DNA from 2 places in the Pseudomonas sp. MLB6B genome. Region 2 is predicted to be linked to the other one. Evidence: predicted binding sites of a transcription regulator. Region 2 holds the regulator's gene; the other holds the start of a gene.
The links. The regulator FliA, encoded in region 2, starts transcription of late flagellar genes. The targets are predictions, from matches to a motif close to CTAAAGTTTNNNNNNNNNNNGCCGNTAA.
Positions count from the first base shown of each region.

Region 1: a site for FliA is predicted at 4,089-4,116, ahead of ACSMEV_RS18760 (flagellar protein MotY). Genes of this name have one in related genera too.

Region 1 covers NZ_CP199313.1:4,230,474-4,244,889, reverse strand. Annotated here, with positions in the region: gene grxD (Grx4 family monothiol glutaredoxin) at 47-382, shown strand; gene bfr (bacterioferritin) at 506-979, opposite strand; gene ACSMEV_RS18780 (bacterioferritin-associated ferredoxin) at 1,180-1,401, opposite strand; gene ACSMEV_RS18775 (peroxiredoxin) at 1,610-2,212, shown strand; gene rnt (ribonuclease T) at 2,281-2,892, opposite strand; gene pyrC (dihydroorotase) at 2,952-3,998, opposite strand; gene ACSMEV_RS18760 (flagellar protein MotY) at 4,153-5,184, shown strand; gene ACSMEV_RS18755 (argininosuccinate synthase) at 5,285-6,502, shown strand; gene ACSMEV_RS18750 (hypothetical protein) at 6,566-7,015, opposite strand; gene ACSMEV_RS18745 (response regulator) at 7,323-7,946, shown strand; gene ACSMEV_RS18740 (PA3496 family putative envelope integrity protein) at 7,986-8,159, opposite strand; gene nth (endonuclease III) at 8,265-8,903, opposite strand; gene metG (methionine--tRNA ligase) at 9,018-11,057, opposite strand; gene apbC (iron-sulfur cluster carrier protein ApbC) at 11,214-12,308, shown strand; gene ACSMEV_RS18720 (cold-shock protein) at 12,414-12,623, opposite strand; gene dcd (dCTP deaminase) at 12,948-13,514, shown strand; gene ACSMEV_RS18710 (hypothetical protein) at 13,615-13,839, shown strand; gene pdeM (ligase-associated DNA damage response endonuclease PdeM) at 13,846-14,416, opposite strand, start outside.
Region 2 covers NZ_CP199313.1:2,400,222-2,414,637, forward strand. Annotated here, with positions in the region: gene fliQ (flagellar biosynthesis protein FliQ) at 1-218, shown strand, start outside; gene fliR (flagellar biosynthetic protein FliR) at 226-1,002, shown strand; gene flhB (flagellar biosynthesis protein FlhB) at 1,002-2,144, shown strand; gene flhA (flagellar biosynthesis protein FlhA) at 2,432-4,561, shown strand; gene flhF (flagellar biosynthesis protein FlhF) at 4,573-5,880, shown strand; gene fleN (flagellar synthesis regulator FleN) at 5,972-6,805, shown strand; gene fliA (RNA polymerase sigma factor FliA) at 6,802-7,542, shown strand; gene ACSMEV_RS10645 (chemotaxis response regulator CheY) at 7,743-8,117, shown strand; gene ACSMEV_RS10650 (protein phosphatase CheZ) at 8,134-8,922, shown strand; gene ACSMEV_RS10655 (chemotaxis protein CheA) at 8,935-11,277, shown strand; gene ACSMEV_RS10660 (protein-glutamate methylesterase/protein-glutamine glutaminase) at 11,323-12,486, shown strand; gene ACSMEV_RS10665 (flagellar motor protein) at 12,486-13,226, shown strand; gene motD (flagellar motor protein MotD) at 13,229-14,086, shown strand; gene ACSMEV_RS10675 (ParA family protein) at 14,165-14,416, shown strand, end outside.

The DNA of each region.
Region 1 (14,416 bases), 1.8 Mb from region 2:
GGCACCGTGCCGACGAACCTGTCGGAAAGTTCAGCAGAGGTGCTTCATGGATATCATCGAAACAATCAAAGAGCAGATCGCCAACAACACCATTCTGCTTTATATGAAAGGCTCGCCCAATGCCCCGCAATGCGGCTTTTCGGCGAAGGCTTCGCAAGCTGTGATGGGCTGCGGTGAGAAGTTCGCCTACGTCGACATCCTGCAGAACCCGGAAATCCGCGCCAACCTGCCCAAGTACGCCAACTGGCCGACCTTCCCGCAACTGTGGGTTGGCGGTGAGCTGGTCGGCGGCAGCGATATCGTCATGGAAATGTTCGACAACGGCGAGCTGCAAACCCTGATCAAGGACGCCGCTGCCAAGGCCAAGTCCGCCGAGGCCTGAGTCTGTCGAAGCCTGTGGGCCGGCGCCAAGTCGGCTTTTCAGTGCAAAGGGCTCGTCCTACGAAAAAGCCCCGCTACTTGTCGAAGTAGCGGGGCTTTTTTCATTGGCGCTGCGGGAGGATGTTTACTCTTCGCCCATCTGCGATTGCAGGTAGTTCTCGATGCTGATCTTGTCGATCAGACCCAGCTGAGTTTCCAGCCAGTCGATCTGCTCTTCCTTGGCTTCAAGGATATCTTCGAGCATTTCACGGCTACCGAAGTCGCCCGAGGTCTCGCAATGGGCGATGGCGCCCTTGAGCTCTGCCAGCCCGCGCCGCTCGAGCATCAGGTCGCACTCGATCATTTCCTTGGCATGCTCGCCGATCAGCAGCTTGCCCAGGTCCTGCACGTTGGGAATGCCTTCGAGGAACAGGATGCGCTTGATCAATTTATCGGCGTGTTTCATGGCGTCGATCGACGCTTTGTATTCGTGCTTACCGATGGCATTGAGGCCCCAATCTTCGTACATGCGGGCGTGCAGGAAGTATTGGTTGATGGCGACCAGCTCGTTTCCGAGGACCTTGTTGAGATGCTGGATGACGCTGATGTCGCCTTTCATGTCTGAATGCCTGCCGTGAGAAGTGTGCCGATGGCGCAAGTTTGAGCGCGGCTAGTCAGGCTGTCAAACCTAAGTAGTTGAATACTAAGTGAAAATTAATAGGAATAAGAATGTTTGTGAACCGCGTTGGTGGCCTAACTTATTGAATTATGGGCATAAAAAAACCGGACATGAGGTCCGGTTCTTTAGAAATCAGGCTGTTACGCAGCGGTAAATTCGACCGGGTAGGCGAGGGTCGTCTGCTGGCTGACCTGCAATTCGGTCAGGGTTTCTCGAACCACCTGTTTGGCCAGGCAGGCGCATTTACCGCATTGCGTACCCACTTGCGTGGCTTCGCGGACTTCCCGGTAACTGCAGCATCCTTCGTAGATCGCTTCGCGGATCTGTCCATCGGTGACGCCGACACAAAGACACACATACATGGGGCTGACCATCGCTGGGTGATTCGATGGCTTGGAGCTTAATGGTAATGATAATGCTTGTCAAAACGCCGAGGCGCCCGATGCCAGCGGCGCGACCGGCGGTAGATTCGGCCTGTTCCTGCAAGGCGTGTATGATGGTCGGCCTTGTGTGATTCCAGAGGACAGGTTCCTCCGGCCTTTCATCATTCCCACCATCAGGAGATAAAGAATGAGCGTACTCGTAGGCAAGCAAGCCCCTGACTTCACCGTTCCCGCCGTACTGGGCAGCGGCGAGATCGTCGACAGCTTCAACCTGGCGTCGGCCATCAAAGGCAAGTACGGCCTGGTGTTCTTCTACCCGCTGGACTTCACCTTCGTCTGCCCGTCCGAGCTGATCGCCCTGGACAATCGCATTCCCGACTTCGTCGCCCGCGGCGTGGAAGTGATCGGCGTGTCGATCGACTCGCACTTCACCCACAACGCCTGGCGTAACACCCCGGTCAACAACGGCGGCATCGGCCCGGTCAAGTACACCCTGGCCGCCGACATGACCCACGAAATCTGCAAGGCCTACGACGTCGAGTCCGAAGGCGGCGTCGCGTTCCGTGGTGCTTTCCTGATCGACACCAACGGTGTGGTGCGTTCGCAGATCATCAACGATCTGCCACTGGGCCGTAACATGGACGAGCTGCTGCGTCTGGTCGATGCCCTGCAATTCCACGAAGAGCACGGCGAAGTGTGCCCGGCCAACTGGAAAAAAGGCGACAAAGGCATGAACGCTTCGCCAGAAGGCGTTGCCGCATACCTGAGCGAGAACGCTGGCAAGCTGTAAGGCTACGCCAGATACGAAAAAACCGGCCGCGATGGCCGGTTTTTTCATGGGGGCGATTCGGCGACGAATCAGTCGTTGAAGTCGCGCCAGCCGCCCATGTCTTTCCAGCGGTTGACGATGGCGCAGAACAGTTCCGCGGTCTTCTCGGTGTCGTAACGCGCCGAATGGGCTTCGCGCCCATCGAAATCGATGTCGGCGCTCTGGCAGGCACGGGCCAGCACGGTTTGCCCGTAGGCCAGACCCGCCAGCGTGGCGGTGTCGAAGCTGGAGAAGGGGTGGAACGGGTTGCGCTTCATGTCGTTGCGCGCAACGGCGGCGTTGAGGAAGCCCAGGTCGAAGCTGCTGTTGTGCCCCACCAGGATCGCCCGTTTGCAGCCATTGGCTTTGAGCGCCTTGCGGATGCCACGGAAGATGTCGGTCAGGGCCACGTCTTCGTTGACCGCCATGCGCAGCGGATGGTCGAGCTTGATGCCGGTGAACTCCAGCGCAGCCTGTTCGACGTTGGCGCCTTCGAACGGCTCCACTCGGTGGAAGTAGGTGTGTTCGGGAAACAGAAACCCTTTTTCGTCCATGCCGATGGTCACGGCAGCGATTTCCAGCAGGGCGTCGGTGGCGCTGTTGAAACCACCGGTCTCCACATCCACCACTACGGGCAGGTAGCCACGGAAACGCTCGGCCATCGGGTGGCGCGAGCCGGGGCTGCCAGCTGTGTCCTGCTCGTCTTCGTAATGTTCGTCGGTCACGCTTGGTTCTCCAGCAAACGCCAGCGCAAAGTTTCACCTGCGCGCAGCGGAATCACGGTCTGCTCGCCGAAGGGCAGGCTGGCCGGGGCCGTCCATTCTTCGCGTACCAGGGTGATACGATCGGTGTTGGCCGGCAGGCCGTAGAAAGCCGGGCCGTGCAAGCTGGCGAAGCCTTCGAGCTTGTCCAGCGCACCGCGCGATTCGAAGGCCTCGGCGTACAGCTCGATGGCGGCGAAGGCGGTATAGCATCCGGCGCAGCCGCAGGCGTTTTCCTTGGCATGGCGTGCATGGGGCGCCGAATCGGTGCCCAGGAAGAACTTCGCGCTGCCGCTGGTGGCCGCATCGAGCAGCGCCACCTGGTGGGTGTTGCGCTTGAGGATCGGCAGGCAATAGAAGTGCGGACGAATGCCGCCGACCAGCATGTGGTTGCGGTTGTACAGCAGATGCTGCGGGGTGATGGTCGCCCCGACATTGGCCGACGCCTCGCTGACGAATTGCGCGGCATCGCCTGTGGTGATGTGCTCGAACACCACTTTCAAGTCCGGGAAGCGCTCGACCAAGCGCCGCATGTGCTCGTCGATGAAGCGCTTTTCCCGGTCGAACACGTCGATTTCGGGACGCGTCACTTCACCATGCACCAGTAGCGGCAGGCCGGTTTCGGCCAGTGCTTCGATGGCGGGGAAGATCTTGTCGATGCTGGTCACGCCCGAGTCGGAATTGGTCGTCGCACCGGCGGGATAGAGCTTGGCGGCATAGACGATGCCGCTGGCCTTTGCCGCCAGGATGTCCTCGCGACGGGTGCGGTCGGTGAGGTACAGCACCATCAGCGGTTCGAAGCGGCTGCCTGCCGGGCGCGCGGCGAGGATGCGCTCGCGGTAGGCGCCTGCTTCGTCGGCGCTGCGGACCGGAGGCACCAGATTGGGCATGATGATGGCGCGGGCGAAAGTGCGTGCCACATCCGCGACGGTGTGCTGCAGCACCGCTCCGTCGCGCAGGTGGATGTGCCAGTCGTCGGGGCGCAGGAGGGTCAGGCGATCGGACATTGGGGATTCCAGGCGGGTCGAACTCAGGGTGCCCATGCTACCGGAAAACCGCCGTTCGAGCATCAGCGTAGCCCGGGTAGGGTGGCCACTATCAAGTTTTGTCTGCTGCGTCCGATAGCCTGCAGGTATGCCGCAACGATTCATGGAGCCGCCCGTGCGCCAGTGTTACCTGATCCTGTTCACCCTGTTCGCTACTCTGCCGGCGGGCGCCGTAACCTTGCAAAGCCGCCTCGAAGACGCGGCCTGGAAGGTCGAGGGCGATCAGTTCGAGTGCCGTCTGATCCAGCCCATCAAGGGGTTCGGCAGTGGTGAGTTCACCCGCCGCGCCGGTGAGCAACCGACCTTCGGCCTGCGCTCGGACAGCCACCTGCTCGGTGCCGGCAGCGCCACGCTATCGGCTGCCGCCGCGCCCTGGCAGCCCGGCCGGGGCGACATCGGGCTGGGGAGCGTGCGCCTGGGCGTAGGTGGCGTATTGTTCAGCTCGACCCAGGCCCAGGCCAGCCGCGTGATCAGCGGGTTGCTCGACGGTCGCAGTGCGGTGGTACGCAAGGCTTCGGGCGAGGGCGGCCAGCCGATCGAAGTGCGTGTGCTGCCGGTGAACTTCAGCAAGGGCTTCGAAGATTACCTGGCCTGCGCCGGCAAGCTGCTGCCGATGAATTACGACCAGGTGCGCCAGACCCAGATCGGCTTCCCCGGCGCGGGTGTCGAGCTGGACGCCGCTGCCCGTGCGCGTCTGGACGTGATCCTTGCCTATCTCAAGGCCGACCCGACGGTGAACCACATCGAGCTGGACGGCCACTCCGACAACAGCGGCAATCGTCTGAGCAACCGCGACACCTCGCGGCGGCGCGCGCTGGCGGTGGCCGACTACCTGGTGAGCCATGGTGTACCCATGGAGCAGATCCTAGTGCGTTTCCACGGCGAACGCTATCCGCTGGCCAAGAACAACAGCGCCGCCAACCGGGCACGCAACCGCCGCGTGAGCGTTCAGCTCGAGCGCGTCACCCAGGCAGCCAAGCGCGTAGAGAATGCGGCGGCTCCATCCGCACAGGTGCCTGCGGCCAACCCAGCGACCGGCAGCACGCCGGCAGCGCCTGCCACTGCGCCTTCAGCCGCGTCGCCGGCCCCTGCGTCGACAGCGGCCAAGGGCGCAGTGACCGGTACCGCGAAACCGGCTGGGACCTGAAGTCCTGTCGCTTTGCCGTCACAAGCTGTCGCGCCCCTGTAAATCTGCGCGCAAGGCCGGTAGAATCCAGGGCTTTCCGTACAACCCGTGGAGTGATGGCATGGCGGACGTAAAAAAGGTCGTACTGGCGTATTCCGGCGGCCTTGATACTTCGGTGATTCTCAAGTGGCTGCAAGATACCTACGACTGCGAAGTGGTGACGTTCACCGCTGACCTGGGGCAGGGCGAAGAGGTCGAACCGGCTCGCGCCAAGGCCCAGGCGATGGGCGTCAAGGAAATCTACATCGACGACCTTCGCGAAGAATTCGTGCGCGACTTCGTCTTCCCGATGTTCCGCGCCAACACCGTATACGAAGGCGAGTACCTGCTGGGTACTTCCATCGCTCGTCCGCTGATCGCCAAGCGCCTGATCGAAATCGCCAACGAAACCGGCGCCGATGCCATTTCCCATGGCGCGACCGGCAAGGGCAACGACCAGGTGCGCTTCGAGCTGGGTGCTTATGCGCTCAAGCCTGGCGTCAAAGTTATCGCTCCGTGGCGTGAGTGGGACCTGCTCTCGCGCGAAAAGCTGATGGATTACGCCGAGAAGCACGCCATCCCGATCGAGCGCCACGGCAAGAAGAAATCGCCGTACTCGATGGATGCCAACCTGCTGCATATCTCCTACGAAGGCGGCGTCCTGGAAGATACCTGGACCGAGCACGAAGAAGACATGTGGCGCTGGAGCGTCTCCCCGGAGAACGCACCGGACCAGGCTACCTACCTGGAGCTCACCTACCGCAATGGCGACATCGTCGCCATCGACGGCGTCGAGAAGAGTCCAGCCACCGTGTTGGCCGAGCTCAACAAGATCGGCGGCGCGAACGGCATCGGTCGTCTGGACATCGTGGAAAACCGTTATGTGGGCATGAAGTCCCGTGGCTGCTACGAAACCCCAGGCGGCACGATCATGCTGCGTGCCCACCGCGCCATCGAGTCGATCACACTCGACCGTGAAGTGGCTCACCTCAAAGACGAGCTGATGCCCAAGTATGCCAGCCTGATCTACACAGGCTACTGGTGGAGCCCGGAGCGCGTCATGCTGCAGCAGATGATCGACGCTTCGCAGGTGAACGTGAACGGTGTCGTGCGCCTGAAGCTGTACAAAGGCAACGTGACCGTAGTCGGCCGCAAGTCCGACGACTCGTTGTTCGATGCCAACATCGCGACCTTCGAAGAAGACGGCGGCGCCTACAACCAAGCCGACGCCGCAGGCTTCATCAAGCTCAATGCCCTGCGCATGCGCATCGCTGCGAACAAGGGCCGCTCGCTGCTCTAAAGCGTCGCTGCCTTGCAAGAACCCCAGCCGGTGGCTGGGGTTTTTTTTGCCCTTCGTGTCAGCTCAATAGCCGGACGGGACCATGTTCGGGCTAAGTACCAGGCAGACACGCCTGCGTTTTTCGAGATCGTAAATGACCCAGGCGCGTTCTTGGTCCAGCTCCTGAGCCATGGCTTGGAGCAGGCGCTGCTCGATTTCTCGTTGAGTCTCGGTGCCCGATAGCGCCAGGGTCAGTGGCGGCTCGACTGGCGCGAAGGACAGCATGCCCGGCGCCATGGTGACGACGGTGGGCGAAGTGGGCCGGGGAGCGGGTTTCCATAACGAGCGGTAATTGAAGTTGAGGGTGAGAAAGAACAGCACGGTCAGGAAGAAAGGGAATCCGACCAGGAACCACGTGTAGATGTACTGGCTTTCGCCGCTCAGGAACGGCAGCGACGCCAGCGCCGAGGCTTCGATGATTCCAGCGAAGATGGCGATGATGGACAGGGGGCTGATGGGATCTGTCTTGTTCATGGCGGCGGTGTCTGCAGGGGCTTTTAAGCTATCTACGCCCGCCCGGCACGGATTGACACCTGGGCGACTTCCCTATGTTCGCGTCAGGCCGATCCTTCAAGGCGTTTGGATACCCTCCGGACTTGCCGTTATACAAGCTGTTATGCCAACCAACAGTGTTTAAATTTCTAACAAAATGTAAGAATTTTCCTTACTTGCTGTAGGCCTGATCCTGGCGGCCATTCCTGGCCGGACAGCATGGATTCCTGGGGTTAGTCTTGCTCGTTATTGCGCTTCTCTAATTCAACAACGAGTAGATGGACATCGCATGAACAAAGTGCTGATCGTGGACGATCACCCGGTCATTCGTCTGGCTGTACGCATGTTGATGGAGCGGCATGGGTACGACGTCGTCGCCGAAACCGACAATGGGGTAGATGCGCTGCAACTCACCCGGGACCTGCTGCCCGATATCGTCATTCTCGATATCGGTATTCCAAAGCTCGACGGGCTCGAGGTCATCGCGCGAATGAAGGCCTTGAGCCCAGAGAGCAAGGTGTTGGTACTGACCTCGCAGTCGCCTGGGCATTTCTCCATGCGTTGCATGCAGGCCGGAGCTGCCGGTTACGTCTGCAAGCAGCAGGAATTGACGGAGTTGTTGAGCGCCATCAAGGCGGTGTTGTCGGGTTACAGCTACTTTCCTAACCAGGCTATTCATACCGCACGCAGTCCTGGAAGCGGCAGCGAATCGGAGATGGTTCAGCGACTGTCCAGTCGCGAAATGATGGTATTGCAGCAGTTGGCAAAAGGCCGTTCCAACAAAGAGATTGCTGACAGCATGTTCCTGAGCAACAAGACGGTAAGCACCTACAAGAGTCGCCTACTGTTCAAGCTCAATGCCCGCTCGTTGGTCGACCTGATCGAACTCGCCCAGCGCCACAGCTTGGTCTGAGCGAAACGCCGAGGGCGGCCTGGTTGGGGATGCGACCCGTCAAAAGTCGTAGTCGAAGTCCGTAAGCTGCCGCTGCAATCGCCGCTCTTCGAGCAGGTTGTCGATGGTCCGGCGTTTGCTCAGGTTGGTCTTCGCTTGCTCGATGGGAGCAGGCGCTTCCTCTTCAGCGGTGAAGTCATCATCGAGCAGGTCGTCGTCTTTATCGGTACTCATCCATCACTCCACGGCATAAAGGGCCAATGGCCGTCCTTATATCGAGAATGCGGGGTGCGGTAAAAAAGATTTTTTCAATCAACGACGCAGGCAGTTTCTATTGCTTCAATCGTCGGAGGTCTTGTGCTTGTACTCGCACAGGTCTTCGATTCGACAGCTACCGCAACGCGGTTTGCGTGCCTGGCACACATAGCGGCCATGCAGGATCAGCCAGTGATGGGCATCGAGCAGATAGGCCTTGGGTACGAACTTGACCAGCTTCTTTTCCACTTCCACCACGTTCTTTCCCGGCGCGATACCGGTGCGGTTGCTGACCCGAAAAATATGCGTATCCACCGCCATGGCTGGCTGGCGGAAGGCCGTATTCAGCACCACGTTGGCTGTTTTACGGCCTACACCTGGTAACGCCTCCAAGGCTTCGCGAGTTTCAGGCACCTGACTGCCGTGCTGTTCAACCAGCAGGCGGCAAGTCTCGATCACGTTCCTGGCCTTGCTGTTATACAGGCCGATGGTCTTGATGTACTGGCTCAAACCCTCCACGCCCAAGGCGTAGATCGCTTCAGGCGTGTTGGCGACCGGGTAAAGGCGAGCGGTCGCCTTGTTGACGCCTACATCGGTCGACTGTGCCGACAAGATCACGGCAATCAGCAGCTCGAAAGGCGTGGTGTAGGCCAATTCGGTTTTAGGTTCGGGATTGTCTTCATGCAGCCTGCTAAAGATTTCCAGGCGTTTGGTTGCGTTCATGGTTACGTCGATGGCATGGCGATGTCCGTGTCGGGCGCGCAAGCCGGCGGACGTCGTATTGAGCGATGAAGGTACTGGCCAGGCGTTCGCGCCGTGACCAGTACCGGCCAGGGGTCACTTGATGCGTTGGCCTGGTTTGGCGCCGCTGTCAGGGCTGAGCAGGTAGATTTCCGTGCCCCCGGGGCCTGCGGCCATGACCATGCCCTCGGACACGCCAAAGCGCATTTTCCGCGGCTTGAGGTTGGCGACCATCATGGTCAGCCGGCCTTCGAGCTGGCTTGGGTCCTGATAGGCGGACTTGATTCCGGAAAACACGTTGCGTTGCTCGTCACCGATGTCCAGGGTCAGGCGCAATAACTTGTCGGCGCCCTCGACCGCTTCGGCCTTGACGATCAGCGCGACGCGCAGGTCTACCGCATCGAAGGTATCGAATTCGATTTGTGCGGCCAGGGGATCTTTCTTCAGCTCACCGTTGCCGGTCGCCGCTTCGGCGTTGGCGGCAGCCAGGTCTTCCTGGCTGGCCGCGACCATAGCCTCGACCTTGGCCGGCTCGATACGGCTCATCAGGGGCTTGAAGACGTTGAGCTGGTGGTTTTCCAGGCGCGAGCCCAGGTCGCTCCAGCGCAGCGGCGGCACGTTGAGGAAGGCTTCTGCGTCGGCGGCCAGCAGCGGCAATACCGGCTTGAGGAAGATCACCAGCTGGCGGAACAGGTTGATGCCCTGGGCACAGATGGCTTGGACTTCAGCCTGCTTGCCTTCCTGTTTGGCCAGTGCCCAAGGCGCCTGCTCGGCGATCCAGGCATTGGCGCGGTCGGCCAGCGCCATGATTTCGCGCATGGCACGGGCGAAATCGCGGTGTTCGTAGGCCTCGGTGATCGATGCCGTGGCGTTGGCGAACGCTTCGGTCAAAGCCGGTGCGGCATCGCCGGCCACCAGTATGCCGTCATTGCCTTTGTGGATGAAGCCTGCACAGCGGCTGGCGATGTTGACGACCTTGCCCACCAAGTCGGAGTTGACCTTCTGCACGAAGTCTTCGAGGTTCAAATCGAGGTCGTCCACCCCGCGGCCCAGCTTGGCCGCGTAGTAGTAGCGCAGGTACTCGGGCGCCAGATGGTCCAGGTAGGTGCGGGCCTTGATGAAGGTGCCGCGCGATTTGGACATCTTCGCCCCGTTGACCGTCAGGTAGCCGTGCACGTTGACCGCCGTCGGCTTGCGCAAGCCGGCGCCTTCGAGCATGGCAGGCCAGAACAGGGCATGGAAATTGACGATGTCCTTGCCGATGAAGTGGTACAGCTCGGCCGTGGAGTCGGCGCCCCAGAACGCATCGAAATCGAGCTCCGGGCGGCGCGCGCAAAGGTTTTTGAAACTGGCCATGTAGCCGATCGGTGCATCCAGCCAGACATAGAAGAATTTGCCGGACTCGCCTGGAATCTCGAAGCCGAAATACGGCGCGTCGCGGGAAATGTCCCATTCCTGCAGGCCGGCATCGAGCCATTCGGACAGCTTGTTGGCGACCGCCTCCTGCAAGGTGCCGCTGCGCGTCCACTGCTCGAGCATCGACTGGAAATCGGGCAGCTTGAAGAAGAAGTGCTGGGAGTCGCGCAGCTCGGGCGTGGCGCCGGAAATGGCCGACTTCGGATTCTTCAGTTCGGTAGGCGCGTAGGTGGCGCCGCATTTTTCGCAGTTGTCGCCGTATTGGTCGTCGGCCGCGCATTTGGGGCAGGTGCCCTTGATGAAACGATCGGCGAGGAACATGCCTTTTTCAGGGTCGAAATACTGCGTGACCGAGCGCGTGGCGATGTGCCCGGCGTCTCTTAGGCGGGTATAGACCCAGGCCGAAAGTTCACGATTCTCTTCGCAATGCGTGGAATGGAAGTTGTCGAAATCGACCAGGAAATCGGCGAAGTCGCCACTGTGTTCGGCCTGAACGCCGGCGATCAGTTGCTCGGGCGTAATGCCTTCCTTTTCGGCGCGCAGCATGATGGCCGAGCCATGCGCGTCGTCGGCGCAGACATAGATGCACTGGTTGCCGCGCATCTTCTGGAAACGCACCCACATGTCCGTCTGGATGTACTCGAGCATATGGCCAAGGTGGATCGAACCGTTGGCATATGGCAAGGCGCTGGTGACTAGGATCTGACGTGGCTCGGACATGGTGGCTCGGCTACTTATCTGCTTTGAATGACGAAAAGTTGATCGGCCACTATAAAGTGCCAGGCGATATATTTCACCCCGCGTGCACATCTGCTGACGATTGACGGGTTAGCATAGCCCCCTCGATCCATTGACTGTCTTGCAGCGGGAGCCTCCATGAGTGCCGTCACACGTGCCGCAGTAGAAGATGTACTGCGCCAGTACACCGACCCCTATCTGAATCAAGATCCGCTCAGCGCCGGTTGCGTGAGGGCCATCGACATCGACGGCGGCCGCGTCGGCGTGCGACTGCAACTGGGGTATGCCGCTGGGCTGTTCGTCCAGGGCTGGGCGCAGGTGCTGTCCACCGCCCTCGAACACATCGAGGGCGTCGAGCAGGCGTCGGTCAGCGTCGATTGCGTCATCGCGCCGCACAAGGCCCAGGCCCAGGTGCCGGGCATGAGCAACGTCAAGAACATCATCGCCGTGGCCTCCGGCAAAGGCGGGGTGGGCAAGTCGACGACCGCAGCCAACCTGGCGCTGGCGCTGGCGCGCGAGGGTGCGCGGGTGGGTATTCTGGACGCCGACATCTACGGGCCCAGCCAAGGCATCATGTTCGGCATCGCCGAAGGCACGCGGCCCCAGGTGCGTGAGCAGAAATGGTTCGTGCCGATCAAGGCCCATGGCGTCGAGGTCATGTCGATGGCGTTCCTGACCGACGACAACACCCCGATGGTCTGGCGCGGCCCGATGGTCTCGGGCGCGTTGTTGCAGCTGGTGACGCAAACCGCCTGGGACGATCTCGACTATCTGGTCATCGACATGCCGCCAGGCACGGGCGACATTCAGTTGACCTTGGCGCAGAAGGTGCCGGTGGCTGGCTCGGTGATCGTGACCACACCTCAGGATCTTGCCTTGCTCGATGCCAAAAAGGGCGTTGAGATGTTCCGCAAGGTCAACATTCCGGTGCTGGGCGTGGTCGAGAACATGGCTGTGCACATCTGTTCCAATTGCGGCCATGCCGAACACCTGTTCGGCGAAGGCGGCGGCGAGAAGCTCGCCAGCCATTACGATGTCGACCTGCTGGCTTCGCTGCCGCTGTCGATGCTGATCCGTGAACAGGCCGACAACGGCAAGCCTACCGCCATCGCCGAACCGGATAGCCAGATAGCCCTGGTGTACCAGGAGCTGGCGCGTTCGGTAGGGGCGCGCATCGCTCTGCAAGCAAGCACCGCACCGGCCATGCCGAACATCACCGTCAGCGAAGACTGATCAAAACCCTTGCAACGGCACTGCCGCTGCAAGGGTGCGCTTGTTCCTCGCCCATAAAAAAACCCGCCGAGGCGGGTTTTTTCGAAGCGAGGAAGCGAGATCGACTTAGGCGATCTGAACTTCTTCAGCCTGCATGCCTTTCTGGCCGCGGGTAGCGACGAAAGTAACAGCTTGGCCTTCTTTCAGGGTTTTGAAGCCGTCAGCTTGGATGGCTTTGAAGTGCACGAACAGGTCATCGCCCGATTGCGGGGTGATGAAGCCGTAGCCTTTCTCATCGTTGAACCACTTAACAGTACCGTTTTGACGGTTGGACATGTGTCTGTCTCCTTGGACAAAGTTGATTTCGGCACAGGAAACGCCCTGGCCGGACTGAGTGCAAAGAGTAGGAAAATTCAGCGATGGGCCGATGGAAATCGTGCATCAAACTAGAGATTCTCGGTGTCACGTGCAGCACAGTGGCGACACCTTAACCCACTTTCCACAGCCTGCCAATGGTCTAGATGCGCATTGCATCGATTCCGCTCGACCGACGGCCCAAGCCGCGCCGCACAAGGGGCAGGGGCCGGGAACTTTAACCCTGGCGCCGGGACCGGTAAGATGCGCCTCTCGTTTTCTTTCGTACTTTCAGGACACCCCGCCATGAGCATCAAATCGGATAAGTGGATTCGCCGCATGGCACAGGAGCACGGCATGATCGAGCCGTTCGTCGAGCGCCAGATGCGCGGCGGCGAAGACAACCGGGTGATTTCCTTCGGTGTTTCCAGCTACGGCTACGACGTGCGCTGCGCCGACGAATTCAAGGTCTTCACCAACATCAATTCGGCCACCGTCGATCCGAAAAACTTCGATGCCGGCAGCTTCGTCGATATCAAGAGCGACGTCTGCATCATCCCGCCCAACTCGTTCGCCCTGGCGCGTACAGTCGAATACTTCCGCATTCCGCGCAACGTGCTGACCATCTGCCTGGGCAAGAGCACCTATGCGCGTTGCGGCATCATCGTCAACGTCACGCCGTTGGAACCGGAATGGGAAGGGCACGTGACTCTTGAGTTCTCCAACACCACCACGCTGCCGGCGAAGATCTATGCCAACGAGGGCGTAGCGCAAATGCTCTTCCTGGAATCGGATGAAGAATGCGAAGTCTCCTATAAAGACCGCGGCGGCAAGTACCAGGGTCAGCGTGGGGTCACATTGCCACGTACCTGAGCCCGACAAGCTGCGGGAATTGTTTCTCGGATGGGCACTCCAAACAGTCAGTAACGCTGCGGGCGCATAACGCGCCGCAGCGCTTCGACAGGAGAAGCCTATGAAACTTCACGCTGCCGTCAGTGCCAAGCTGGCAGGACTTCAACCCAACCAGATCGGCGCACCTGTCTGGTCGCTCCTCGCCCATCCGCCCGTGCCGCCTATGCCGCATTACCTGGGCGGCATGCCTGGCCAGCCCGATCCCGATTTCCCCCAGCCCAGCCAGCCTGAAGAACCCGGCGAGCCGACCGTGCCGGATGTCCCGCCACCCGCGCCCGTCGCCTGATCGGTCCTAGACCGGCCAGACCTGGCCAGCGCCCGCTACGAACAAGCGGGTGCCTGGTTGGCGTTCAACGTTCCAGCCGCCGGTGAATTCGCCGAATGCGGGAAGCAAGCTGACCCGTTCGTCGATCACGAAGCAGGGCAGGCGCAAGCGTTGTCTGCCGCGGCCGCGCAATACGAAAGCCGGATGCACATGGCCGGCCAGCACCGGGCGTTCCGGGTGCGGGTCAGGCTCGTGTTGCAAAGCGAAGGGGCCGAGCAACCAGGGTTCTTCGACGATATGCATGCCGAGTTCGCGGGGCGGGTCGCCCGCATTGCGGTCGTGGTTGCCGCGCACCAGTACCATGTCGAGCGCTGGATGCGCCTCGCGCCAGGCTTGCAGTCGCGCAAGCGTGGCTGGCGAACGACCGCTGCGGGCATGCAGGAAGTCGCCCAGAATGACCAATCTTTCGCAAGGGTAGTGCGCCAGCAGGGCTGTCAGGCGGTCCAGCGTCGCTTGTGTCGTACCCCGCGGTACGGGCTGGTGTAGCGCCCGATAACTGGCCGCCTTGCCGATATGTACGTCGGCCACCAGCAAGGCC
Region 2 (14,416 bases):
CCGTGATGGTGGCGGTTCTGGTGGTGCCCAGCCTGTTGATCGGCTTGGTAGTGGCGATGTTCCAGGCCGCCACGCAGATCAACGAACAGACCCTGAGCTTTCTGCCGCGCCTGCTGGTGATGCTGGTGACCCTGATCGTCGCCGGCCCCTGGCTGGTGCAGAAGTTCATGGAGTACATCACCACCCTCTACACCAACATCCCGCAGCTGATCGGCTGACATGGCCATGCTGGAGCTGACCGACGCGCAGATCTCGACCTGGGTCGCCACCTTCGTGCTGCCCCTGTTCCGCGTGGGTGCGGTGCTGATGACCATGCCGATCATCGGCACGCGCATGCTGCCGATGCGCGTACGCTTGTACGTGGCGGTGGCCATCACCTTCGTCATCGTGCCGGGGCTGCCGCCGCTGCCGGAAGTCAACCCGCTGAGCCTGCAAGGGCTGATGCTGTGCGCCGAGCAGTTGATCGTCGGCGCCTTGTTCGGCCTGGCCTTGCAGATGCTGTTCCAGGCCTTCGTGATCGCCGGGCAGATCGTCGCGGTGCAGATGGGCATGGCCTTCTCCTCGATGGTCGACCCGGCCAACGGCGTCAACGTCACCGTGGTCAGCCAGTTCATGACCATGCTGGTGAGCATCCTGTTCCTGCTGATGAACGGCCACCTGGTGGTGTTCGAGGTGCTGACCGAAAGCTTCACCACCTTGCCGGTGGGTAGCGCCCTGCGGGTCGACCAGTTCTGGTCCCTGGCCGGGCGCATGAGCTGGGTGCTGGGCGCAGGGCTGTTGCTGATCCTGCCGGCCATCGCCGCCTTACTGGTGGTCAACATCGCTTTCGGCGTGATGACCCGCGCCGCGCCGCAGTTGAACATCTTCTCCATTGGTTTCCCGCTGACCCTGGTGATGGGCATGGTGATCTTCTGGGTGAGCCTGGCCGACATCCTTTCGCACTACCAAAGCCTGGCCAGCGAAACCCTGCAATGGCTGCGTGAATTGGCGAGGGCGCGCTGATGTCCGAGAGCGAGAGCGGTCAGGACAAGACCGAGGAACCCACCGAGAAGAAAAAACGCGACGCACGCGAGAAGGGCGAGACCGCCCGTTCCAAGGAACTCAACACCGTCGCCGTGACCCTGGGCGGCGCCATCGCGCTGCTGATGTTCGGCGGCTACCTGGCGCAGACCCTGATGGAGCTGATGCGCCTGAACTTCAGCCTGCCGCGCGAGGCGCTGGTGGACGAGCGGGCCATGGGCATCTACCTGCTGACCTCGGGCAAGATGGCCATCTGGGCGACCCAGCCGGTGCTGGTATTGCTATTCGCGGTGTCGTTGATCGCGCCCATCGCCCTGGGCGGTTTCCTGTTTTCCGGCAGCCTGTTGCAACCCAAGTTCAGCCGCATGAACCCCTTGTCGGGGATCAAGCGCATGTTCTCGATGAACGCCCTGACCGAGCTGATCAAGGCCATCGCCAAGTTCCTCGTGATTCTGGTGGTGGCGCTAATGGTGCTCGCCAACGATCGCCAGGCCCTGCTCGCCATCGCCAACGAGCCGCTCGACCAGGCGATCATGCACAGCTTGCAGGTGGTCGGTTGGAGCGCCGTGTGGATGGCGGCGGGGTTGCTGCTGATCGCTGCGGTGGATGTGCCGATCCAGCTGTTCCAGGCGCACAAGAAGCTGAAGATGACCAAACAGGAAGTGCGCGACGAATACAAGGACAGCGAGGGCAAGCCCGAGGTCAAGCAACGCATCCGCCAGGTGCAGCGCGAGGTGTCCCAGCGGCGGATGATGGCGGCGGTGCCCGAGGCCGACGTGATCATCACCAACCCCACGCACTATGCCGTGGCCTTGAAGTACGACCCGGAGAAGGCGGCGGGGGCGCCGTTGCTGCTGGCCAAGGGCACGGACTTCATCGCCTTGAAGATTCGCGAGATCGGCAACGAGCACCAAGTGCAGGTGCTGGAGTCGGCGGCATTGGCGCGGGCGATCTATTACTCCACGGAGATCGAACAGGAGATCCCGGCGGGGTTGTATCTGGCGGTGGCGCAGGTGTTGGCGTATGTGTTCCAGATCCGGCAGTACCGCAACGGGCGGGGGAAAGCGCCTGAGCCTTTGAAGAAGGATTTGCCGATTCCGACGGATTTGCGGCGGGATGAGTGAAGGGACCAGGCTCAAATGGTCAAACCCGCGTTCGTCGGAATCGATCGCAGCCTAGAAGCAAATCCCGTGTAGGATCGGCCGGTTCGGCGCTCCGATCAGTCGCGAAAGCCTGCGAGGCAGGCCCCATCCACCCACTGCGATTCGGCAGGAGAAAACCTGGGGCCTGGACGGCCCGCCATTGCCTTCAAGCCCCTCCTGTACCCCGTCCGCTGAAGTTGGACAGCTTCTTGCAAAGCACCCGCCAAGCGCCGCATTGGCGTCAAAGTTTTGCTGCAAGAGGACGCCCGGTGGATCGCTCGCATCTAATCAGTCATGCCCGCAACAACCTCGCCGGTCTCGGTCGAGGGAGCCTGGGCGTGCCGCTGCTGTTGCTGGTCATGTTGGCAATGATGATGTTGCCGATTCCGCCCTTTCTGCTCGACGTGTTCTTCACCTTCAACATCGCGCTGTCGATCGTGGTCCTGCTGGTGTGCGTGTACGCGCTGCGGCCGCTGGATTTCGCCGCCTTCCCGACCATCCTGCTGGTGGCCACGCTGTTGCGTCTGGCGCTGAACGTCGCGTCCACCCGTGTAGTGATGCTGCACGGCCAGGAAGGGCATGGCGCGGCCGGTAAGGTGATCCAGGCCTTCGGCGAGGTGGTGATCGGCGGCAACTACGTGGTCGGTGCGGTGGTGTTCGCCATCCTCATGATCATCAACTTCGTGGTGGTGACCAAAGGTGCCGGGCGTATCTCCGAGGTGAGCGCGCGTTTCACCCTCGACGCCATGCCCGGCAAGCAGATGGCCATCGACGCCGACCTCAACGCCGGCCTGATCGACCAGAACCAGGCCAAGCTGCGCCGCGCCGAAGTGGCCGGCGAAGCCGAGTTCTACGGCTCGATGGACGGTGCCAGCAAGTTCGTGCGCGGCGACGCCATCGCCGGCCTGCTGATCCTGTTCATCAACCTCATCGGCGGCATGCTCATCGGCATGCTGCAACACGGCATGCCGTTCAGCGAGGCGGGCAAGGTCTACGCCTTGCTGACCATCGGTGACGGTTTGGTGGCGCAGCTGCCGTCGCTGCTGCTGTCCACCGCGGCCGCGATCATGGTCACCCGGGCTTCCAGCTCCGAAGACATGGGCAAGCTGATCAACCGGCAGATGTTCGATTCGCCCAAGGCCTTGGGCGTGTCGGCCGCGCTGATGATCGTCATGGGCCTGGTGCCAGGCATGCCCCACGTGGCTTTCATCGGCCTGGGGCTGCTCGCCGGTGGCGGTGCCTACCTGGTGTGGCGCAAGAAGCAGCAGGCCGAAGCCGTGGCCCTGGCCGAAGTGCAGCGCCAGCAAGACCTGCTGCCCTCGCCGCAGCGCGCTCAGGAAACCAAGGAACTGGGCTGGGACGACGTCACTCCCATCGACATGATCGGTCTGGAAGTGGGCTACCGGCTGATTCCGCTGGTGGACCGCAACCAGGGTGGGCAATTGCTGGCGCGGATCAAGGGCGTGCGCAAGAAGCTGTCCCAGGACCTTGGTTTCCTCATGCCCACCGTGCACATCCGCGACAACCTCGACCTGCAACCCAGCGCCTACCGCCTGACGCTGATGGGCGTGATTCTCGCCGAAGCCGAGATCTACCCGGACCGCGAGCTTGCGATCAACCCCGGCCAGGTGTTCGGCACCCTCAACGGCATCGCCGCGCGCGACCCGGCATTTGGTTTGGAAGCGGTGTGGATCGACGTCGGTCAGCGCTCCCAGGCGCAATCTTTGGGCTATACCGTGGTCGATGCCAGTACGGTAGTGGCCACTCACCTCAACCAGATCCTGCAGAAGCACTGCCACGAGCTGATCGGTCACGAGGAAGTGCAGCAGTTGTTGCAGGTGCTGGCCAAGGCGTCGCCCAAGCTGGCCGAGGAGCTGGTGCCGGGCGTCATTTCCTTGTCGGGGCTGCTCAAGGTCTTGCAGGCGCTGCTCAGCGAGCAGGTGCCGGTGCGCGATATCCGCAGTATTGCGGAATCGATCGCCAACAACGCGGGCAGGAGTCAAGATACCGCCGCGCTGGTGGCCAACGTGCGCGTCGGATTGTGTCGCGCCATCGTGCAAAGCATTGTCGGCGTTGAGTCCGAGCTGCCCGTGATCACCTTGGAGCCAAGGTTGGAACAGATTTTGCTCAATAGTCTGCAACGGGCCGGACAAGGTCAGGAAGACGGTGTACTGCTCGAGCCCAGCATGGCCGAGAAGTTGCAACGCTCCCTGATCGAAGCCGCCCAGCGTCAGGAAATGCAAGGCCAGCCGGCGATCCTGCTGGTGGCAGGTCCCATCCGCGCGATGCTCTCGCGCTTCGGGCGCCTGGCAGTGCCCAACCTGCACGTGCTGGCGTACCAGGAAATACCGGACAACAAGCAGGTCACCATCGTTGCCACTGTGGGCCCTAACGGCTGAGGTAGTGGGTTATGCAAGTTAAGCGTTTTTTCGCCGCCGATATGCGACAGGCCATGAAGCTGGTCCGAGATGAGCTGGGCTCCGATGCCGCCATCATCGGCAACCGGCGCATTGCCGGCGGCGTGGAACTGACTGCCGCGCTCGACTACAAGCCTTCGGTGCTGGCGCCGCGGGTGCCCAACGCCGAGCTCGAAGAAGAACTGCGCAAGACCCAGACCCGTATCGTCACGGCCCAGGCCGAGCTGTCCAGCCGCCATGAAGGCGACGAAGGCAGCCAGCTGTTCGCCGGCCAGTCGCTGACCGCTGCCGAGCCGCTGATCGACCTCCATGCCCACGCGCCAGCCAGCGCCGCGCCTGCCGCGCCGGCGGCGGTCGATCCACGGCTGTTCGACGCCATGCGCGCCGAACTCTCGGGCCTGCGCGAACTGCTCGAAGTGCAGCTCGGCTCGCTGGCCTGGAACCAGCTGCAAGGCAGCAAGCCGCAGCAGGCCAACGCCTGGCGCCGCTTGCAGCGCATCGGCCTGAGCGGTGCCCTGGCCCGCGACCTGCTGGAGCTGACCGCCGAAATCGAAGACCCGCGCCACGCCTGGCGCATGGTCCTGGCGCACCTGGCGCGGCGCATCCAGGTGCCCGACGTCGAGCCGATCGAGCAGGGCGGGGTGATCGCCCTGGTCGGCCCGGCCGGCATGGGCAAGACCACCACCCTGGCCAAGCTGGCCGCTCGCTACGTGCTCAAGTACGGCGCCGGCAGCCTGGCGCTGGTGAGCATGGACAGTTTCCGCATCGGTGCCCAGGAGCAACTCAAGACCTTGGGCCGCATCCTCAACGTGCCGGTGACCTACGTGAACCCGGGCGAGTCGCTGGCCCAGGCCCTGGAGCCGCTGCTGCGCAAGCGCGTGGTGCTGATCGACACCGCCGGCCTGCAAGCCAGCGATCCGGCCCTGCGCATGCAGCTGGAGACGCTCGCCGGGCGCGGCATCGCTTCGAAGAATTATCTGGTGCTGGCCACCACAAGCCAGAAGCAGGTGCTGTCGGCCGCCTACCACAGCTACAAACGCTGTGGCCTGGCCGGCTGCATCCTGAGCAAGCTCGACGAAACGGCCAGCCTGGGCGAAGTGCTCAGCCTGACCATCGGTCACGAATTGCCGATCGCCTATCTCACCGATGGGCCGCGCATTCCTGACGACCTGCACCTGCCGCGCAAGCACCAGTTGGTGAGCCGTGCGGTCAGCGTGCAGATGCAGGACGAACCCAGCGAAGAGGCCATGGCCGACATGTTCGCTGATCTGTACCACCACCCAGGCAAGCGGGTGGGTTGAGAGATGTGCTGCGAAAAGTACCTACAGAACGGGGCGGGCAGTTGGCCTCCACTGTGGCATGGGTCCAAGCGAGACAAGGTAAACAACAGACATGGGTAGCATGCATCCCGTACAGGTCATCGCCGTGACCGGTGGCAAAGGCGGCGTCGGTAAGACCAACGTTTCAGTGAACCTGTCCCTGGCGCTCGCCGAGCTCGGGCGCAGGGTCATGCTGCTCGACGCCGACCTTGGCCTTGCCAACGTCGATGTGCTGCTGGGGCTGACGCCCAAGCGCACCCTGGCCGACGTCATCGAAGGCCGCTGCGAGCTGCGCGACGTGCTGCTGCAAGGCCCGGGGGGCGTGCGCATCGTGCCGGCAGCCTCCGGCACGCAAACCATGGTGCACCTGCAGCCTGCGCAACATGCCGGCTTGATCCAGGCCTTCAGCGAAATCGGCGACAACCTCGACGTGCTGGTCATCGACACCGCAGCCGGCATCGGCGACTCGGTGGTGAGCTTCGTGCGCGCCGCCCAGGAAGTGCTGCTGGTGGTGTGCGACGAACCCACCTCGATCACCGACGCCTACGCGCTGATCAAGCTGCTCAACCGCGACTACGGCATGAACCGCTTCCGTGTGCTGGCCAACATGGCGCAGAGCCCGCAGGAAGGGCGCAACCTGTTCGCCAAGCTGACCAAGGTCACCGACCGCTTCCTCGATGTGGCGCTACAGTACGTCGGCGCCGTGCCCTACGACGAGTCGGTGCGCAAGGCCGTGCAGAAGCAGCGCGCGGTGTACGAAGCCTTTCCCCGTTCCAAATGCGCCCTGGCCTTCAAGGCCATCGCGCAGAAGGTCGACAGCTGGCCGCTGCCAGCCAATCCTCGCGGCCACCTGGAGTTCTTCGTAGAGCGCCTGGTGCAGCCGACCAGCGCAGGGCCGGTGCTATGAGTGCGAGCGGATTCAAGATGTACAGCCGTGCGTCCAAGGACGCTCAGTACGAACTGATCGAGCGCTATGCGCCGCTGGTCAAGCGCATCGCCTACCACTTGCTGGCGCGCCTGCCGGCCAACGTGCAGGTCGAAGACCTGATCCAGGCCGGAATGATCGGTCTCCTGGAAGTGGCCAACAAATACGACGCCAGCAAGGGCGCCAGCTTCGAGACCTATGCCGGCATCCGCATCCGCGGCGCCATGCTCGACGAGGTGCGCAAGGGCGATTGGGCCCCGCGTTCGGTGCACCGCAACACGCGCATGGTCAGCGAGGCGATGCGCGCCGTGGAAGCGAGAACCGGACGTGACGCTAAAGATCATGAAGTCGCTGCCGAACTTAAGATGGAGCTGGATGACTATTACGGCATCCTCAACGATACATTGGGCAGCCGCCTGTTCAGTTTCGACGATCTGTTGCAGGACGGCGAGCACGAAGGGTTGCACGAAGACGGCGCCAGCGGCTCGCCGGAACCGGGTCGTGGCCTCGAAGACGAACGCTTCCAGGCAGCCCTGACTGACGCCATCGCCAACCTGCCGGAACGCGAGCGTCTGGTCCTGGCGCTGTACTACGACGAAGAGCTGAACCTCAAGGAAATCGGCGAAGTGCTGGGGGTCAGCGAGTCGCGGGTCAGCCAGTTGCACAGCCAATGTGCGGCGCGCCTGCGCAGTCGCCTGGGGGAATGGCGCGCCCGATAGGGCGGCCGGCTACGAGTTGCAAGTGGCAAGTGGTAGGTAAGAGCGGATCGCGGTGGCTTCACAAAGCGCGTAACTGTTTGGCAACGCCGCATCGCTTGCTCCTCGAGGCGTGCACTTTGCCGCTTTAAGAACGAATGACGCACGCGCTCGGCGCCGGGCGCGTGATGAGACTGCTTGGAGATCTCTAATTGAACAAAGACATGAAAATCCTCATCGTTGACGATTTCTCGACGATGCGGCGGATCATCAAGAACCTGCTGCGCGATCTGGGATTCACCAACACCGACGAGGCCGACGACGGCACCACGGCGTTGCCGATGCTGGAAAAGGGCCATTACGACTTCCTCGTCACCGACTGGAACATGCCCGGCATGTCCGGCATCGACCTGCTGCGCAAGGTCCGCGCCCACGACACGCTCAAGGGCATGCCGGTGCTGATGGTCACCGCCGAAGCCAAGCGCGACCAGATCATCGAAGCGGCCCAGGCCGGGGTCAACGGTTATGTGGTCAAGCCTTTCACCGCCCAGGTGCTGAAAGAAAAGATCGAAAAGATCTTCGAGCGCGTGAACGGCTAAGCCGCCAGGGGGCGCAATGGAATCTATCGATACCTCTCTGGGTGAGTTCGAAGGCACCCTGAAAAAGCATGCTCGCGAGCTGGTCGAGAGCCTCGAACGAGGCCGTTTCGGCGACGCCGTGCAGCTGATCCACCAGCTCAACCAGACCCGCGACCTGGGCCTGTACAACGAGGTCGGCAAGCTGACCCGCGAGCTGCACAGCGCCATCGTCAGTTTCCAGATCGACCCGCGCATGCCGCAGGCCGAAGAAGTCTCGCAGATCACCGATGCCACCGAGCGGCTGGGCTATGTGGTCAAACTGACCGAGAACGCTGCCAACCGCACCATGGACCTGGTCGAAGAAAGCACGCCCGTACTCAACGACATGGCCGAGCAGGCCTCGGCCCTGAGTGGCGATTGGCAACGTTTCATGCGCCGCGAAGTCTCGGCCACCGAGTTCCGTGACCTGGCGCGCCGCGTCGACGGATTCTTGACGAGCAGCGCCGAAGGCAACCGCAAGGTCGCCGGGCACATGAACGACATTTTGCTGGCCCAGGACTACCAGGACCTGACCGGCCAGGTCATCAAGCGCGTCACTGCGCTGGTGACGGAAGTCGAAAGCAATCTGCTCAAGTTGGTGTTGATGGCCAGTCAGGTCGACCGCTTCGCCGGTATCGAACATGACCATCAGCAGCTGCGCGATGAAAAAGACCAAGAAAAACATCCGACTCGAGGTGAAGGTCCGCAGATTCATGCCGATAAGCGTGAGGACGTCGTGTCCGGTCAGGACGATGTAGACGATTTGCTATCCAGCCTTGGTTTTTAAGGAGCACGTTCAATGAGCTTCGGCGCCGATGAAGAAATCCTCCAGGATTTCCTGGTTGAGGCCGGCGAAATTCTCGAGCTGTTGTCCGAACAGCTGGTCGAGCTGGAAAGCCGACCCGATGACGCGGACCTGCTCAATGCGATTTTTCGCGGGTTTCATACCGTAAAAGGGGGCGCCGGCTTCCTCCAGCTCAATGAGCTGGTTGAGTGTTGCCACATTGCCGAGAACGTCTTCGACATCCTGCGCAAGGGCGAACGCCGCGTGGATGCCGAACTGATGGACGTGGTGCTGGAAGCGCTGGATGCGGTCAACGGCATGTTCGGCCAGGTGCGCGAGCGGACCGAGGTGACCCCGGCCACGCCCGAGCTGCTGGCCGCGCTGGCACGCCTGGCCGAGCCGGCCGGTGCCGAAGTGCCGGGCGTCGCAACGCCGGCCGCGCCGGAGCCGGCGGCACCGGTCGCCGTCGCGACTCCGGCTGCACCGGCTGCGGCTGACGTGACTGCGCCAGCGGCCGACGACAGCGACATCACCGACGACGAGTTCGAGCGTCTGCTCGATTCGCTCGACGCGGTCAAGGCCGAAGCTGCCGCCGCTGCGCAGCCGCCAGTCGTTCCGGCCAGCGTCGAAGCGACGCCGGCCGAGCCGATCGGTGGCGAAAGCGACGAAATCACCGACGCTGAATTCGAATCCTTGCTCGACCAGTTGCACGGCAAAGGCCAGTTCTCGGCCAAGGCCACGCCAGCGGCGGCCGAGACGCCGGCACCGGCTGCGGCCAGCGACGAGATCACCGACGACGAGTTCGAAGCCTTGCTCGACCAGTTGCATGGCAAGGGCAGCTTCACCACCGACGCCTTGCCGGGCGCCGCCGCGTCGGGCGCCGCTGCGTCGGGCGCCGTAGCGCCGGGCGCCGTAGCGCAAACCGCGGCACCTGCCGCAACAGCGCCTGCCGGCAACGACGAGCACATTTCCGAGAACGAATTCGAAGCCCTGCTCGACGAGCTGCACGGCAAGGGCAAGTTCGCCGCCGAGCGCGTCGCGCCCGTAGCCGAAACCGCCACGGCCTCCGCGGTCGCCACCCCGGCGCCTGTGGCCAAGCCTGCCCCGGCACCGGCCGCTGCCAAGCCGGCAGCCCCGGCTCCGGCACGTGCGCCAGCCGCGCCACCGGCGGAGAAGCACGCCAGCGAAGCCGAGACCACCGTGCGCGTCGACACCGCGCGGTTGGACGAGATCATGAACATGGTCGGCGAACTGGTGCTGGTGCGTAACCGTCTGGTGCGCCTGGGCCTCAACAGCGGCGACGAGGCCATGTCCAAGGCCGTGTCCAACCTCGACGTGGTCACCGCCGACCTGCAGACCGCGGTGATGAAAACCCGCATGCAGCCGATCAAGAAGGTCTTCGGCCGCTTCCCGCGCCTGGTCCGCGACCTGGCGCGCCAGTTGAAGAAAGACATCAACCTGGAGCTGGTCGGCGAAGAGACCGACCTGGACAAGAACCTGGTCGAAGCCCTGGCCGATCCGCTGGTGCACTTGGTGCGCAACGCGGTCGACCACGGCATCGAGATGCCCGAAGAACGCGAAGCCTCGGGCAAGGCGCGCACCGGACGCGTGGTGCTGTCGGCCGAGCAGGAGGGCGACCACATCCTCTTGTCGATCTCCGACGACGGCAAGGGCATGGACCCAGCCATCCTGCGTGCCAAGGCCGTGGAAAAAGGCCTGATGGACAAGGACGCCGCCGACCGCCTGAGCGAATCGGACTGCTACAACCTGATCTTCGCCCCGGGCTTTTCGACCAAGACCGAGATTTCCGACGTCTCCGGCCGTGGCGTGGGCATGGATGTGGTCAAGACCAAGATTTCCCAGCTCAACGGCTCCATCAGCATCAACTCGGTCAAGGGCCAGGGCTCGAAGATCATCATCAAGGTGCCGCTGACCCTGGCGATCATGCCGACCCTGATGGTGATGCTGGCCAACCAGGCCTTCGCTTTCCCGCTGGTCAACGTCAACGAGATCTTCCACCTCGACCTGTCGCGCACCAACGTGGTCGACGGCCAGGAAGTGGTGATCGTGCGCGACAAGGCCTTGCCGCTGTTCTACCTCAAGCGCTGGCTGGTGCAGGGCCAGGCCCACGAGGAGCAGCCCGAAGGCCACGTGGTGATCCTGTCGGTCGGCACCCAGCGCATCGGTTTCGTGGTCGACCAGCTGGTGGGCCAGGAAGAGGTGGTCATCAAGCCGCTGGGCAAGATGCTGCAAGGCACCCCCGGCATGTCGGGAGCGACCATCACCGGTGACGGCCGCATCGCGCTGATTCTGGATGTGCCGAGCATGCTCAAGCGTTACGCCGCGCGGCGTATCTGATCGCGTCGGCGCGCCTGCGAGGGCACGCCGTCTAACGGAGTGTTTATGGTAGTCAAAGTCCTGGTGGTGGATGATTCGGGTTTCTTCCGCCGCCGTGTCTCTGAAATCCTCGCCGGCGACCCGGCGATCAAGGTCGTCGGCACCGCGACCAATGGCAAGGAAGCCATCGACCAGGCGCTGGCGCTCAAGCCCGATGTCATCACCATGGACTACGAGATGCCGATGATGGACGGCATCACGGCGGTTCGGCACATCATGCAGCGCTGCCCGACCCCGGTGTTGATGTTCTCCTCGCTGACCCACGAAGGCGCCCGGGTCACCCTCGATGCGCTGGATGCCGGTGCGGTCGATTACCTGCCGAAGAATTTCGAAGACATCTCGCGCAATCCGGACAAGGTCCGGCAGATGCTGTGCGAGAAGGTCCACACGCTGTCGCGCAGCAACCGCCGGTTCGGCAGCTACGCCAGCCCAAGTTCGAGCCCTGCGCCCGCGCCGTCCGCGCCCAGCCCTGTGCCTGCCCATGCCCCCAGCGCCGGCACGCCTGCCAGCCACGCGCCACATCCGGCCACCGCGCGCAGCCCAATGCCGTCGCGCACTGCCGCACCCACGGCAGCTGCGCCGGCCAGCTCGCCCGCGCCGCGGCGCAAGGCCTACAAGTTAGTCGCCATCGGCACCTCCACAGGCGGGCCGGTGGCCCTGCAACGGGTGCTGACGCAACTGCCCGCGCAGTTTCCGGCGCCCATCGTGCTCATCCAGCACATGCCGGCGGCCTTCACCAAGGCCTTCGCCGAGCGCCTCGACAAGCTATGCCGCATCAGTGTCAAGGAAGCCGAAGACGGCGACATCCTGCGCCCTGGCCTGGCGCTGCTCGCGCCTGGCGGCAAGCAGATGATGGTCGATGCCCGCGGTGCGGTGAAAATCCTGCCCGGCGACGAGCGCCTGAACTACAAGCCGTGCGTGGACATCACCTTCGGCTCGGCGGCCAAGTCCTACGGCGACAAGGTGCTCTCGGTGGTGCTCACCGGTATGGGCGCCGACGGCCGCGAAGGCGCGCGCCTGCTCAAGCAGTGCGGCAGCACGGTATGGGCGCAGGACGAGGCCAGCTGCGTGATCTACGGCATGCCCATGGCCATCGTCAAAGCCAATCTGGCCGATGCGGTGTACAGCCTGGACGAGATCGGCAAGCACCTGGTCGAGGCCTGCCACTGATGGATGTGCTCAGCCTGATCGGTCTCATCCTGGCTTTCGTCGCCATCGTCGGCGGCAATTTCCTGGAAGGCGGCCATGCCGGTGCGCTGATCAACGGCCCGGCAGCACTGATCGTACTGGGCGGTACCCTGGCGGCCGCGCTGTTGCAGTCGCCGCTGTCGTCGTTCAAGCGGGCGTTGCAGATCCTGCGCTGGATCATCTTTCCGCCGCGCGTCGACCTGGCCGGTGGCATCGACCGGGTGGTGAACTGGAGCCTGACGGCGCGCAAGGAAGGCCTGCTGGGCCTGGAAAGCGTGGCCGACCTGGAGCCGGATCCTTATGCCCGCAAAGGTCTGCAACTGCTGGTCGACGGCGCCGAGCCCGAGTCGGTGCGCAGCATCCTCGAGGTGGATTTCCTCACCCAGGAAAACCGCGACCTGCAAGCGGCCAAGGTGTTCGAGTGCATGGGCGGCTACGCGCCGACCATCGGCATCATCGGTGCGGTGATGGGCCTGATCCACGTGATGGGCAACCTGGCCGACCCCGCGCAACTGGGCAGCGGCATCGCCGTGGCCTTCGTCGCCACCATCTACGGCGTGGCCAGCGCCAACCTGATCCTCCTGCCGGTGGCCAACAAGCTGAAGGCGCTGGTGCTGCGCCAGTCGCGCTACCGGGAAATGCTCCTCGAAGGTCTGCTGTCGATCGCCGAAGGGGAGAATCCACGCTCGATCGAGCTGAAGCTGCAAGGCTTCATGGAGTAGGCATGCGTCGTCGTCGTCACGTGGAAGAGCCCGAAAACCATGAACGTTGGCTGGTGTCCTACGCCGACTTCATCACACTGCTGTTCGCCTTCTTCGTGGTGATGTATTCGATTTCCTCGGTCAACGAGGGCAAATACAAGGTGGTGTCCGAGGCGTTGCTGGGCGTGTTCAACGACCCGGAGCGCAGCACGCGGCCGATCCCCATCGGTGAGGAGCGGCCGCTCAGCACGCGCCCGGCGCAGCCATTGATCAAGGACAGTGAGCAAACCGACGCGGGCCTGGGGCAGACCGCCAACGATCCGCTCAAGACCATCACCGACGAAGTCACCGCCGCCTTCGGCGACTTGATCGCAGGCAAGCAGATGACCGTGCGTGGCAACGAGCTGTGGGTGGAGATCGAGCTCAACTCGTCGCTGTTGTTCGGCAGTGGCGACGCCATGCCCAGCGACGCGGCCTTTTCCATCATCGACCGCGTGGCGGGGATTTTGAAACCCTTCGCCAACCCGGTGCACGTCGAGGGTTTTACCGACGACCAGCCGATTCGCACCGCGCAATACCCGACCAACTGGGAGCTGTCGTCGGCACGCGCCGCGAGCATCGTGCGCCTGTTGGCGCTCGACGGTGTGGACCCTGCGCGCATGGCCTCGGTGGGTTACGGCCAATACCAGCCGGTGGCCAGCAACGCCACCGCCGCAGGCCGCTCGCAAAACCGGCGTGTGGTGCTGGTGATCTCGCGCAACCTCGAAGTGCGCCGCAGCCTGACCGCCACCGGTTCGGCCAACGCCACGCCAGACGCAGCATTGCGCCGGGCTGGCACACAAAGTGCACCAGCGAGCGGAGCGGCGGCGAATGACAGCTGATCCCGTCAATTCTCCGTCACCGAATCCAAAAACCGTTCCCGGCAAGGCTGTCGGCCGTCCGGGAGGAATCAAGGCACCATGAGAGTCTGGGCAGTCGCCAATCAAAAAGGTGGGGTCGGCAAGACCACCACGACCATCGCACTCGCGGGCCTGCTGGCCGAGGCGGGCAAGCGCGTGATCGTCGTCGACCTCGATCCGCACGGCTCGATGACCAGTTATTTCGGGCACAACCCCGATGCCCTCGAACACAGTTGCTACGACCTGTTCCAGCACAAGGGCGCAGTCCCCGAGGGGCTGCCGGGCCAATTGCTGCTGCCGACCAGCGACGAG